3 regions of the Acetobacterium wieringae genome follow, and region 3 is predicted to be linked to each of the others. Evidence: a T-box and tRNA genes for the amino acid it is inferred to sense, from the RefSeq annotation. Region 3 holds a T-box; the other regions hold tRNA genes.
The links. The T-box of region 3 lies ahead of CHL1_RS05055 (glycine--tRNA ligase). A T-box ahead of a tRNA ligase gene usually reads a tRNA of that ligase, here a tRNA-Gly.
Positions count from the first base shown of each region.

Region 1: it has a tRNA-Gly gene. The T-box ahead of CHL1_RS05055 (glycine--tRNA ligase) is inferred to sense a tRNA for this amino acid. The anticodon was not compared.
Region 2: it has a tRNA-Gly gene. The T-box ahead of CHL1_RS05055 (glycine--tRNA ligase) is inferred to sense a tRNA for this amino acid. The anticodon was not compared.

Region 1 is NZ_CP097897.1:651,201-654,475, reverse strand. It holds gene aroD (type I 3-dehydroquinate dehydratase) at 1-294, opposite strand, end outside; gene CHL1_RS03120 (nucleoid-associated protein) at 358-1,365, opposite strand; tRNA gene CHL1_RS03115 (tRNA-Arg) at 1,462-1,538, opposite strand; tRNA gene CHL1_RS03110 (tRNA-Gly) at 1,604-1,678, opposite strand; tRNA gene CHL1_RS03105 (tRNA-Leu) at 1,686-1,770, opposite strand; gene CHL1_RS03100 (TrkA C-terminal domain-containing protein) at 1,858-2,550, opposite strand; gene CHL1_RS03095 (molybdenum cofactor guanylyltransferase) at 2,631-3,245, opposite strand.
Region 2 is NZ_CP097897.1:290,856-294,130, reverse strand. It holds gene msrA (peptide-methionine (S)-S-oxide reductase MsrA) at 1-376, opposite strand, end outside; gene CHL1_RS01425 (alpha/beta fold hydrolase) at 378-1,118, opposite strand; tRNA gene CHL1_RS01420 (tRNA-Lys) at 1,254-1,329, opposite strand; tRNA gene CHL1_RS01415 (tRNA-Gln) at 1,415-1,491, opposite strand; tRNA gene CHL1_RS01410 (tRNA-His) at 1,518-1,594, opposite strand; tRNA gene CHL1_RS01405 (tRNA-Arg) at 1,620-1,696, opposite strand; tRNA gene CHL1_RS01400 (tRNA-Gly) at 1,716-1,789, opposite strand; gene CHL1_RS01395 (ABC transporter permease) at 1,911-2,693, opposite strand; gene CHL1_RS01390 (ABC transporter ATP-binding protein) at 2,770-3,275, opposite strand, start outside.
Region 3 is NZ_CP097897.1:1,030,026-1,033,300, reverse strand. It holds gene CHL1_RS05060 (Na/Pi cotransporter family protein) at 1-1,306, opposite strand, end outside; T-box leader at 1,677-1,902, shown strand; gene CHL1_RS05055 (glycine--tRNA ligase) at 1,976-3,275, shown strand, end outside.

The DNA of each region.
Region 1 (3,275 bases), 380 kb from region 3:
CCGAATCTCATCGGAAGTTTCGACAGCACCACCTTCATAATGACTGCGAAAGGTATAAATCAGCCCCTGATCAGGCATTCTGATTTTCATTTCACTCAGCAGATCCTGTTCGTCTGCAACAGTAAGAATCTCTCCCGGCATAAAATGATCCCGGCGCCACTCCAGAAAATCACAGCCATTTGCCACCCCCACTTCAACATCAGCCAACAGTTCATTACGATTGGCGCTGATCAATGGAACACACGAGGTAAAAGTGTTTTTTTCGATTAATTTATATGTCTTTTGCCTATCCATAAACTTCTTCCTTCCAAATCTTCCGCTCATCGTAGCAAACACCATCCTGGTGACAGCAGATCGTTACTTGTGGTTTAAAAGCCCGATATTTTTGATCTCCACCGAAATGGTACCATCCGGATTATTTTTAAATTCGATAATGTCATTTCGCTTTAGCTGATCCGTAGGGATACTGATTTCAATACCGGTATCGGTAATGAACTTTTGCTTACTGAATATTTTCTTTTCGATATTTGACGTAACCGGAATCCTTTTATCATAAAGCCCCTTTTCTTCCAACGACGATCTGAAACGCTCCTGAATGGTCGAATCCCCATCAAAAACGACTTTAGCCAGATTATCGACATCAATTTCGTTTTCGGTTTCATAGTCGCCTGCCAACACCGTTTTAACTGCATTCAGCTTTTCATAATCACCGCCATATTCTCTGACAATCACTTCTTTGACAGTTTTATCAATAATGTCAAAAGCCTCCTTTTCGGAAATCGCCGGCTCACAAAAAATCAATTGGCTGGAAATATAATAAGCCTTCTCGTTATTGATCAGATATTGTTTTTCCTTTAGAAGCAGCTCATCGCTGGCCAGGTTGATAAGAATAAACTCATCCAGTTTCTGACTTTCCGTTGGCAGTACACAGGGCTGAACCAGAATATCATTTGTCAGACCATTGTCGGTATTGACGTAGTGGATGTATCCCTGTTTGTAATTAAATTTGAAAATTCCCAGATAGTTTTCATGTTCGATGTTAAAGTCCACAAAAACCAGATCGGCGGAGGGTATCTCTATATTTTCCAGCATATAGTCAAAAAACAACTGCGATATTTCAGAGCTAACTCGGATCAGCTCATGGGGATTATTCTTATAATCAATGATTCGCTCTTTAAAAGGACTCCCCACCCGAAACATGGTTCGTTTAATTTCCGGATCCTTTAGCGATCTTAACACATGTTTTTCGACATATTCTTTGATCAACACCGTCATATTTAAAAGCATGTCCGATAACACCGGGATACTTGCATTGGTATCCAAAACATGTAAAATTGCTTTGTTAATACTGATTTCTGGTTTCATTTCATTTTCCTATTCTTATTACGTTTGATCAGATGACATTCAACAAACTTTCGGGTAAATAAAAAACAGCCACGAATGACTGTTTAAGCACGTTTATGGTACGCCCAGAGGGGCTCGAACCCCCAACCTACTGGTTCGAAGCCAGGCACTCTATCCAATTGAGCTATGGGCGCACATAAGTAGATTAAAAAAGAATGACTCGGACAATCGCCCAAATCGCTTCAAATTTATTAAATTTTGGAGCGGAAGACGGGATTTGAACCCGCGACCCTCGCCTTGGCAAGGCGATGCTCTACCACTGAGCCACTTCCGCTTATAATTGGTGCGGATGAAGGGACTTGAACCCCCACATCATTCGATACTAGATCCTAAGTCTAGCGCGTCTGCCAATTCCGCCACATCCGCTAAGCAATGCTGTCATCTGTAACGTGCTTGATTATAATAACAAAATACGTAGGCTTTGTCAACCCACTTTGAAACTTTTTTTATATTTTATATGCTGTCTTTAAATAATTCCATTATATTATTTTTTGAACCATAGATCAAAACCCGGTCTCCCTGTTTAATTTCATCAGAAGAAATAACATGATCCATGATTATATTCCCCCGTTTGATTAACAAAACATTTAATTTATAGGTATGCCGAAAATTCATTTCCAATAAGGTTTTATCTCTGATCTCCGGGGGAATGCAGGTTACAAAAACCTCAGCGATGAGCTTATCGTGAAACATTTCCAGAATGCGAACATTATTACAAAATGCTCCCTTTGTTTTGTTTTTAGCCAGGCGCTCCACTAATTCATCAAATTTTCGGATGATCCATTTTGATCGGGTTATCACTAAAATTACCACAAGAAAAACCAGTGAATAAAGTATTGTCATCCAATTGATCTGATCCCCTGAAGAACGAATAAATAAATTGACTAAAAGCGAAACCCCGGAAACCGCAAACAGATAGCCAAACAGCATCATCACTCGAGCCAAATTACGCCTCGCCGCCGAATTAAGGATCAATTCGCTTTCTCTCGTGGTAAAGCCGCTGTTCGTCATACAGGATACCGCCTGAAAACGGGCCTTATCTTCCCGCAGACCGGTCAGACGAAAAAGCACGGTAAATATCTCCACCAGGATAAAATAGGCAATTATCAGGACAAAAAAACTAATCAGTGATACATTAAAACTCATGCTACTCCTTTTTAAAGGCCACCGATCCGAATCATTTACCGGCATGACCTTCAGATTTATATTATGCCGCACGATCCCGATTAAATCAAGTCTCGTCTTTTTTTGATATGATTTTTTAACTCACTGGGGGTATTTAAATTGCAGAACATATCCCAGTCGGGACTGAACTCTCGCCCTTTTTTCTCATCAATATAATAGAGGTTTTCATGCTCAAAGCATTTATAAATGCTCTTGCGCCCTGTTTCCAGGAAAGAAGCTACTTTAGGGCCAAGATCAGCACGATAGAACGCATTAAAGGGTTCGATCCACTCTTCAAAACGGGTAACGCAACCGCCTACCCCAGGATTGCTCTTTATCAGCTGCTTCATGTATACCACATAATCATGATTATAAACCGGCATATCACAAGCCGTTACATAAAGATACTCAGACCGGGCATGCAATAGACCGGTATAGATACCAACCAGGGATGCCGACAACTCCATAGCATCCGGATACACACCCCGAATTCCTCCAATTTCGGGCAGATTTTCAGGTTTTGATCCGACAATAATGATATCCTCAAAATCTAAGGAAAGCTGTTTAACAATGCGATTGATGATGTTTTCGCCATCAATCCGTAGTTTTTTTTTGTCATATCCCATTCGTCGGCTGAGCCCCCCCGACAAGATTACTGCTGTACCAAACTTCTTCAAATCCATCCTCCTTTAATCGAAAAAGGGTGC
Region 2 (3,275 bases), 740 kb from region 3:
TCCTTAATGCCTGAACCGACGCTAAGATCACCGCTTCATCGGCAGGATCCGAATAATAAATACCCGTACGATACTGAATTCCCACATCGTTCCCCTGACGATTCACGGCAACCGGATCGATGACTTCAAAATACATACTCAACAAAAATGGTAGGCTGATCACCTGATTGTCATAGGTGACCTTAACTACCTCAGCATGCCCGGTGTTGTGATGACAGACATCCTCGTAGGTGGGATTTTGGGTTTTGCCATTGGCATAACCGACCTCGGTTTTGATGACTCCCCTAATGGCTTTAAAATACATTTCCGTTCCCCAGAAACAGCCGCCAGCCAAGGTGATTTCTCTGACATTATTATTCAAATTTTCTCTTATCATATCAGTTTCCTTTCCAGATTTCCATAATTTTTTCGACCGTGATCACTTGCTGTTCAGCCTGGGTGATCGATGCTGTACCATCGCCAGCCTGCAATCCATAATTGCCAAAGCCACTGTGATTGCCCCCAGCAATTTCATAATAGCTGGCTTCCCGCGGCATCTTATCCCGGCCTTTAGCCAGACCCTGCTGATCAATAATCTGATCGGCACTGCCATAGAGACTTAGTACCGGATGACTGCTTTGAGTCAGCGATTCATTGGGATATGCACCTAAGAGCACCAACCCGGATACCTGATCTTCATGTCCAGCCAGATAGTCCGAGGCCATCGCCCCACCCAGGGAGTGCCCAACCATCACCCAATTCTCAATCTCCGGTATGGTTTCGATTACCGCATCAGCTCCATTTATATTAAACACCGCCAGATTAAAGGGCATGCCGACAATCACTGCCGGATAGCCTTGTTCTGCTAGTGCCTGTACTAACGGAGCATAGGCGATGTCTTCCACCTTCCCGCCGGGATAAAAAATAAAGCCTGTTTCATCCTGACCTGCTGTTGGCGTAAATATCGTCAGATTACCTTCCTCTCGAACATTCACCTGATCACTTGAAATCAGGGCATCATGAGCCGTTTGATCGGCATGATAGTAATCCCCCAAATACGTCAATATCCCAATAACCAAAGCTACCAATACGATACCAAGTATTTTTACAATTTTTTTTGCGGTTTTTCTTTCTTTCATCGCTGCTCCTTAGTGATGTGGGCGGTTGCTTCTGATCTCACTTTTATACCCCAACCCATTATAAAACAACCATTTCGTCATTTTAATTTTTCAAAAAATAAAAAAACCGCAATCGCTGCGGTTCTGTTTTTTAAATGGTGACCCATGGGCGACTTGAACGCCCGACACCCTGATTAAAAGTCAGATGCTCTACCAACTGAGCTAATGGGTCAGATAGATTAATTAATATTTATTTGTCTTAAAACGACTGAGTTAATGGGTCAGATGCTGTTTTTCTTTTCTCTGCTTAATAAAAATGGCAGGGGTAGCAGGACTCGAACCTACGAAATGCCAGAATCAAAATCTGGTGCCTTACCAACTTGGCTATACCCCTATAAAAATAATAACGATATAAAAAAATGGGGTGGATAATGGGACTCGAACCCACAACATCCAGAACCACAATCTGGCGCTCTAACCGATTGAACTATACCCACCACGATATAAAAACAAACTAAAAAATGGTGCGCCTGAAGGGATTCGAACCCCTGGCACACGGCTTAGAAGGCCGTTGCTCTATCCTACTGAGCTACAGGCGCTCAATCCTTTTCGCAAAAATGGAGCGGGTGAAGGGAATCGAACCCTCGCGACTGGCTTGGAAGGCCAGGGCTCTACCACTGAGCTACACCCGCATTGCCTCTCTTAGAGACAAGTGTTAGTATACTTGAAATAGGCAGTGTTGTCAACTCTTTTTTAATTATTTTTTCTTTTTATGGGCGCTCAAAACTCGGTCAGTCTGAACCGCAACAAGGCTTAGACTATTTTAATTCCAACACCTTTTTTGAAGATATAGGCCGCAATCAAAAATGAACTGATCAGCAATCCCATTGTCAAAAGAACGTGTATCACAATATTGCCCTCGCAGACGCCGATATAGGCGTATCGGGAAACATTAACCAGCGGAAAGATCGGGTTGAGATAGATTAGATTGGCCAGAAATCCCGGTAGTTTGGAAACCTCAAAAAAGACCCCTCCTAAATAGGTAAGTGGCGTGATAATAATTGCCAAAGCAAAATTCATCTTTTCAAAATTGTCCAGTACCAGACCGGCAATTAAACCCACGGAGGCAAAAACAAAGGACGTTGCCGTCAGTGAGAGGACAAAAAAGATTGGATATGCAACTTCATAGCCCACGAAAAATATCGTCGCCACATAAGTCAAAATGCCAACCAGCACCCCGCGAAACATTCCACCAAAGACAAAAGCCAGAATTTTTTCTGCCAGTGAGATGGGATAGCTGTTTAGATCCTGAATGGTGTTTTGAAATTTCTGTGAGATCATTGAAAAAGCGGGATTTTGAAAGGCCGCAAAAATTGCTCCCATCGTCGCTAAACCGGGAACCAGAAAATTGAGATAGCTAATTCCATCAATCCCGACTTCTCTGGTTTGCAGCATTCCCCCGAAGATCAGCATATATAATATATTCGAAATCAGTGGCGCCAGTACTGTCTGTACCGGAACCTTCATAAACCGATGGATTTCTTTATTTAAGAGGGTTGCAAATCCAACTCTGTTATAAAAAACTCTACTTTTCATTTGCTCTCCTAATGTTTAATGATATTTAAATAAATATCTTCCAGTTTTGGTCTTTCGACCACCAGATTGGTGAATTCTAAGTTTTTCTCCGATAGTTGCCTAAAGACTTTGGACAAGTCTTTTTTGAGGCTTTCAGCTGCAGCCTGGTTTTATCTTCAATACGCGGATGATAGTCACTTAAAAAATCAAAGTCAGCCAGATTAAGCGCCTGATCAAAGTGAACCTCGATGATTGACTCCCGGGAAAAGGCATCCATCAGTTCTTCTTTGGGTTCATCAGCAATAATTTTCCCGCCATCAATAATCACAATCCGCTTGCACAGCTTTTCAGCTTCTTCAATATAGTGGGTGGTCAGGATGATCGTGGTTCCGGACTGATGCAGCTTAACCAGAAAATCATATAAGGTATGGCGCATTTCAATATCAACACCCGCTGTTGGCTCATCGAGAATCAGGATTTTGGGCTTATGAACCAGCGCCTTGGCAATCAGAAACCGTCTGCGCATTCCCCCGGACAGATCCCGAATGCGGGCACTACGTTTTTCGGTTAAGTACAAGGCCTCCAGAACTTCATCAATATAGG
Region 3 (3,275 bases):
CATGGCTCCCTTTCATGACAAAGGCCAGGCGGTCATTTTCTTCTTCTGACATATTTTCGTTTGAAAGCTTAACCGAGTATTCCACGATGCCCTGTTGAAATTCATCAATGCGTTCTTCCCGCTTGATTATTTCTTCAACCAGCTTTTCATTCCCATCCATGATGGATTCACAGGCAATTTTAAAATTCTTAAAACTCATTTCGGCCAGGCGATTTGTTTCTTTGACAACCTGACCTAAAGCAACGGAAGGATTATTGAGCAATCGATCATCCAATTGCAATCCTTTTTCTTCTTCTTTCTCCGGATAGATCCGATCCAGAAAGGTGACAAAATAACCAATCAGGGGAAATAACACAATGGTGTTGGCTACATTAAAAAAGGTATGCGCCATGGCAATTTGTCTTGCCACATTAGGAACCACCTCACCACTGCTACTGATAAATACGCCGGAAATACCGACAATGAATTCATAAATGGGATTAGTCGCCATGATGCTGTCCATTCCGACCAACAGGATCATCACCCAGATAGCTCCAAATACATTAACAAACAGGTGGATAAAGGCCGCTTTTTTTGCAGCTGTGGAGGTACCAATGCAGGAAATCAGAGCGGTCACACAGGTTCCAATATTGGTACCTATTAAAATGGGAATACAGATTTGGATCGCACCGGTTCCGCCAATACTGGCAAATACCCCTGACAAAGCCAGTGCCTGGAGCAAACCAATGGAGGCACTACTGCTTTGTATGATACCAGTGATCAGGGTTCCGATCAGAACTCCCAGTAGTGGATTCTTTCCATAGGTTGACAACAGATAAATGAAATCCTCACTCTCCCGGAGTGGCTCCATTGCCGTTGACATCGCAGCGATACCAAAGAATAAGATCCCAAAACCAAGCATGATACTGCCCCAATCCCGATTTTTTTTGCGGGAACTGAACAGCGTTATCAGGGCACCAAAGCCGATAAAAACGGGTGCGAGTTCCGTCACATTAAAAGCAATTAATTGAGCAGTAACTGTTGTTCCAATATTGGCACCGAGAATAACCCCAGCCGCCTGGGTAAGTGTCATCAATGCAGCATTGACAAAACCAACCACCATCACTGTTGTGGTGCTGGAACTCTGAACAATCATTGTGACAACGGTTCCCACCAGTATCGCTTTGACCTTATTATTGGTCAAAACTTCCAGTAGTTTTTTCATTTTTGTTCCGGCCACCGTTTTTAAGCCTTCGCTCATCATGTGCATCCCAAAAACAAATAACCCTAAACCTCCGAAAAGGCCAATCAGCATTTCTAACGTCATTATTTCCTCCAAAATAATCATTGATTAAGGTAACATTTATTTCAAAATTAATAAACATCACGAAAGACCAGCTATCGCAACTCAATCTTTTAATATTAACCAGGGTAACTATATTCCTCTGAGTTATATCACCTTTTTGAATTTAACATAATTTTAACATTAACCAATGGGCAAGAGAACCTTTTTTTAATTTTTTTAATTTTCTTTTTTGTTATCGTTTCATTATTATCATCAACCACGTTAACAATATTTTCTTTGTCATTGAGGTTTTATTTCAAGAAATGAAAACGAAGTTCGTTTAAATAACAAAAGTTTAGGTTGACATCAGGGCTTGTATTTGATATTCTTCATTCTAGTTTACAAATTAATAGCAAAAGCGTTGAGAAAAGAATAACTCAGTGGGTCAATGGTTTAAAGCGAACAGATGCTGGTGAAAGATCTGTAATCAAACTCTATGAATGGCACTTTTTGAGCTGCGATACCATTAATTCTTTGGGTGATTGACTGGTGTTGCCGTGAAATTCGTTAAATTTTTAAGGTGGTTTGTCATTTCTGGCAGACAACTTGGGTGGAACCGCGGTTATACCGTCCCTTGTTTTTTAACAAGGGACGGTATTTTTTATTAAACCAAAATGCTATTTAAAAATAATGTTAATCAGGAGGAAAAAAATGTCAGAATTTACCATGGCTGAAATTGTCAGTCTTGCCAAAATGAGGGGAATAATCTTCCCCGGTTCAGAAATTTACGATGGTCTTGCCAACAGTTGGGATTATGGCCCACTGGGTGTTGAAATGAAAAACAACGTTAAAAAAGCCTGGTGGAAGAAATTTGTTCAGGAATCACCTTATAATGTGGGGCTGGATGCTGCCATCCTGATGAACCCCAAAACCTGGGTCGCCTCGGGACATGTGGGAGGCTTCAATGATCCGCTGATGGATTGCAAAGCCTGTCAATCCCGTTTTCGAGCTGATAAGCTAATTGCTGACTACTATTTTGAAAAAGGCGAGGATGTCATTGTTGATGCCTGGTCCAACGAAGAAATGAAGACTTTTATCGAAGAACACAACATTGTCTGTCCGGAATGCGGTAAAATGGATTACACGGATATCCGTCAGTTCAATCTGATGTTTAAAACCTTCCAGGGGGTTAATGAAGATACCGCCAGCGAAATCTTTCTGCGCCCGGAAACAGCCCAAGGTATTTTTGTCAATTTCAAAAATGTTCAGCGAACGACCCGCAAGAAAGTACCGTTTGGAATCGCCCAGGTTGGTAAGTCCTTCCGAAATGAAATTACACCGGGTAACTTTATTTTTAGAACCCGGGAGTTTGAACAAATGGAACTGGAATTTTTCTGTGCGCCTGGCACCGATCTGGAATGGTTTGATTATTGGAAAGCGTTCTGTAAGAAATGGCTGTTTGACCTCGGGATGAAAGATGAAAATATCCGCTTCCGGGATCACGAGAAAGAAGAGCTTTCCCATTACAGTAATGCCACCACGGATGTGGAGTTTCGCTTCCCCTTTGGCTGGGGCGAGCTTTGGGGCATCGCTGACCGAACCGATTTTGATTTAACCCAACACCAGAACCACTCGGGAAAAGACATGAAGTACACCGATCCGGTTACCAATGAAAAATATATCCCCTACTGTATTGAACCATCGTTAGGGGCTGACCGGGTTTTCCTGGCCTTCTTATGCAACGCCATGGAAAAAGAAACGATTACCAGCGGTGACAAAACCGAAGAGCGCAACGTCATGCGGATACATCCCTTCCTGTCGGCCTACAAGGCTGCTGTCTTACCGCTTTCTAAAAAACTAAGCGATAAAGCCCTGGAAATTTCCACCCTGCTGTCAAAACACTTTATGATTGAATACGACGAAGCGGGCAGCATTGGCAAGCGTTACCGACGTCAGGACGAAATCGGTACGCCTTTCTGTGTCACCGTCGATTTTGACACCCTGGACGATG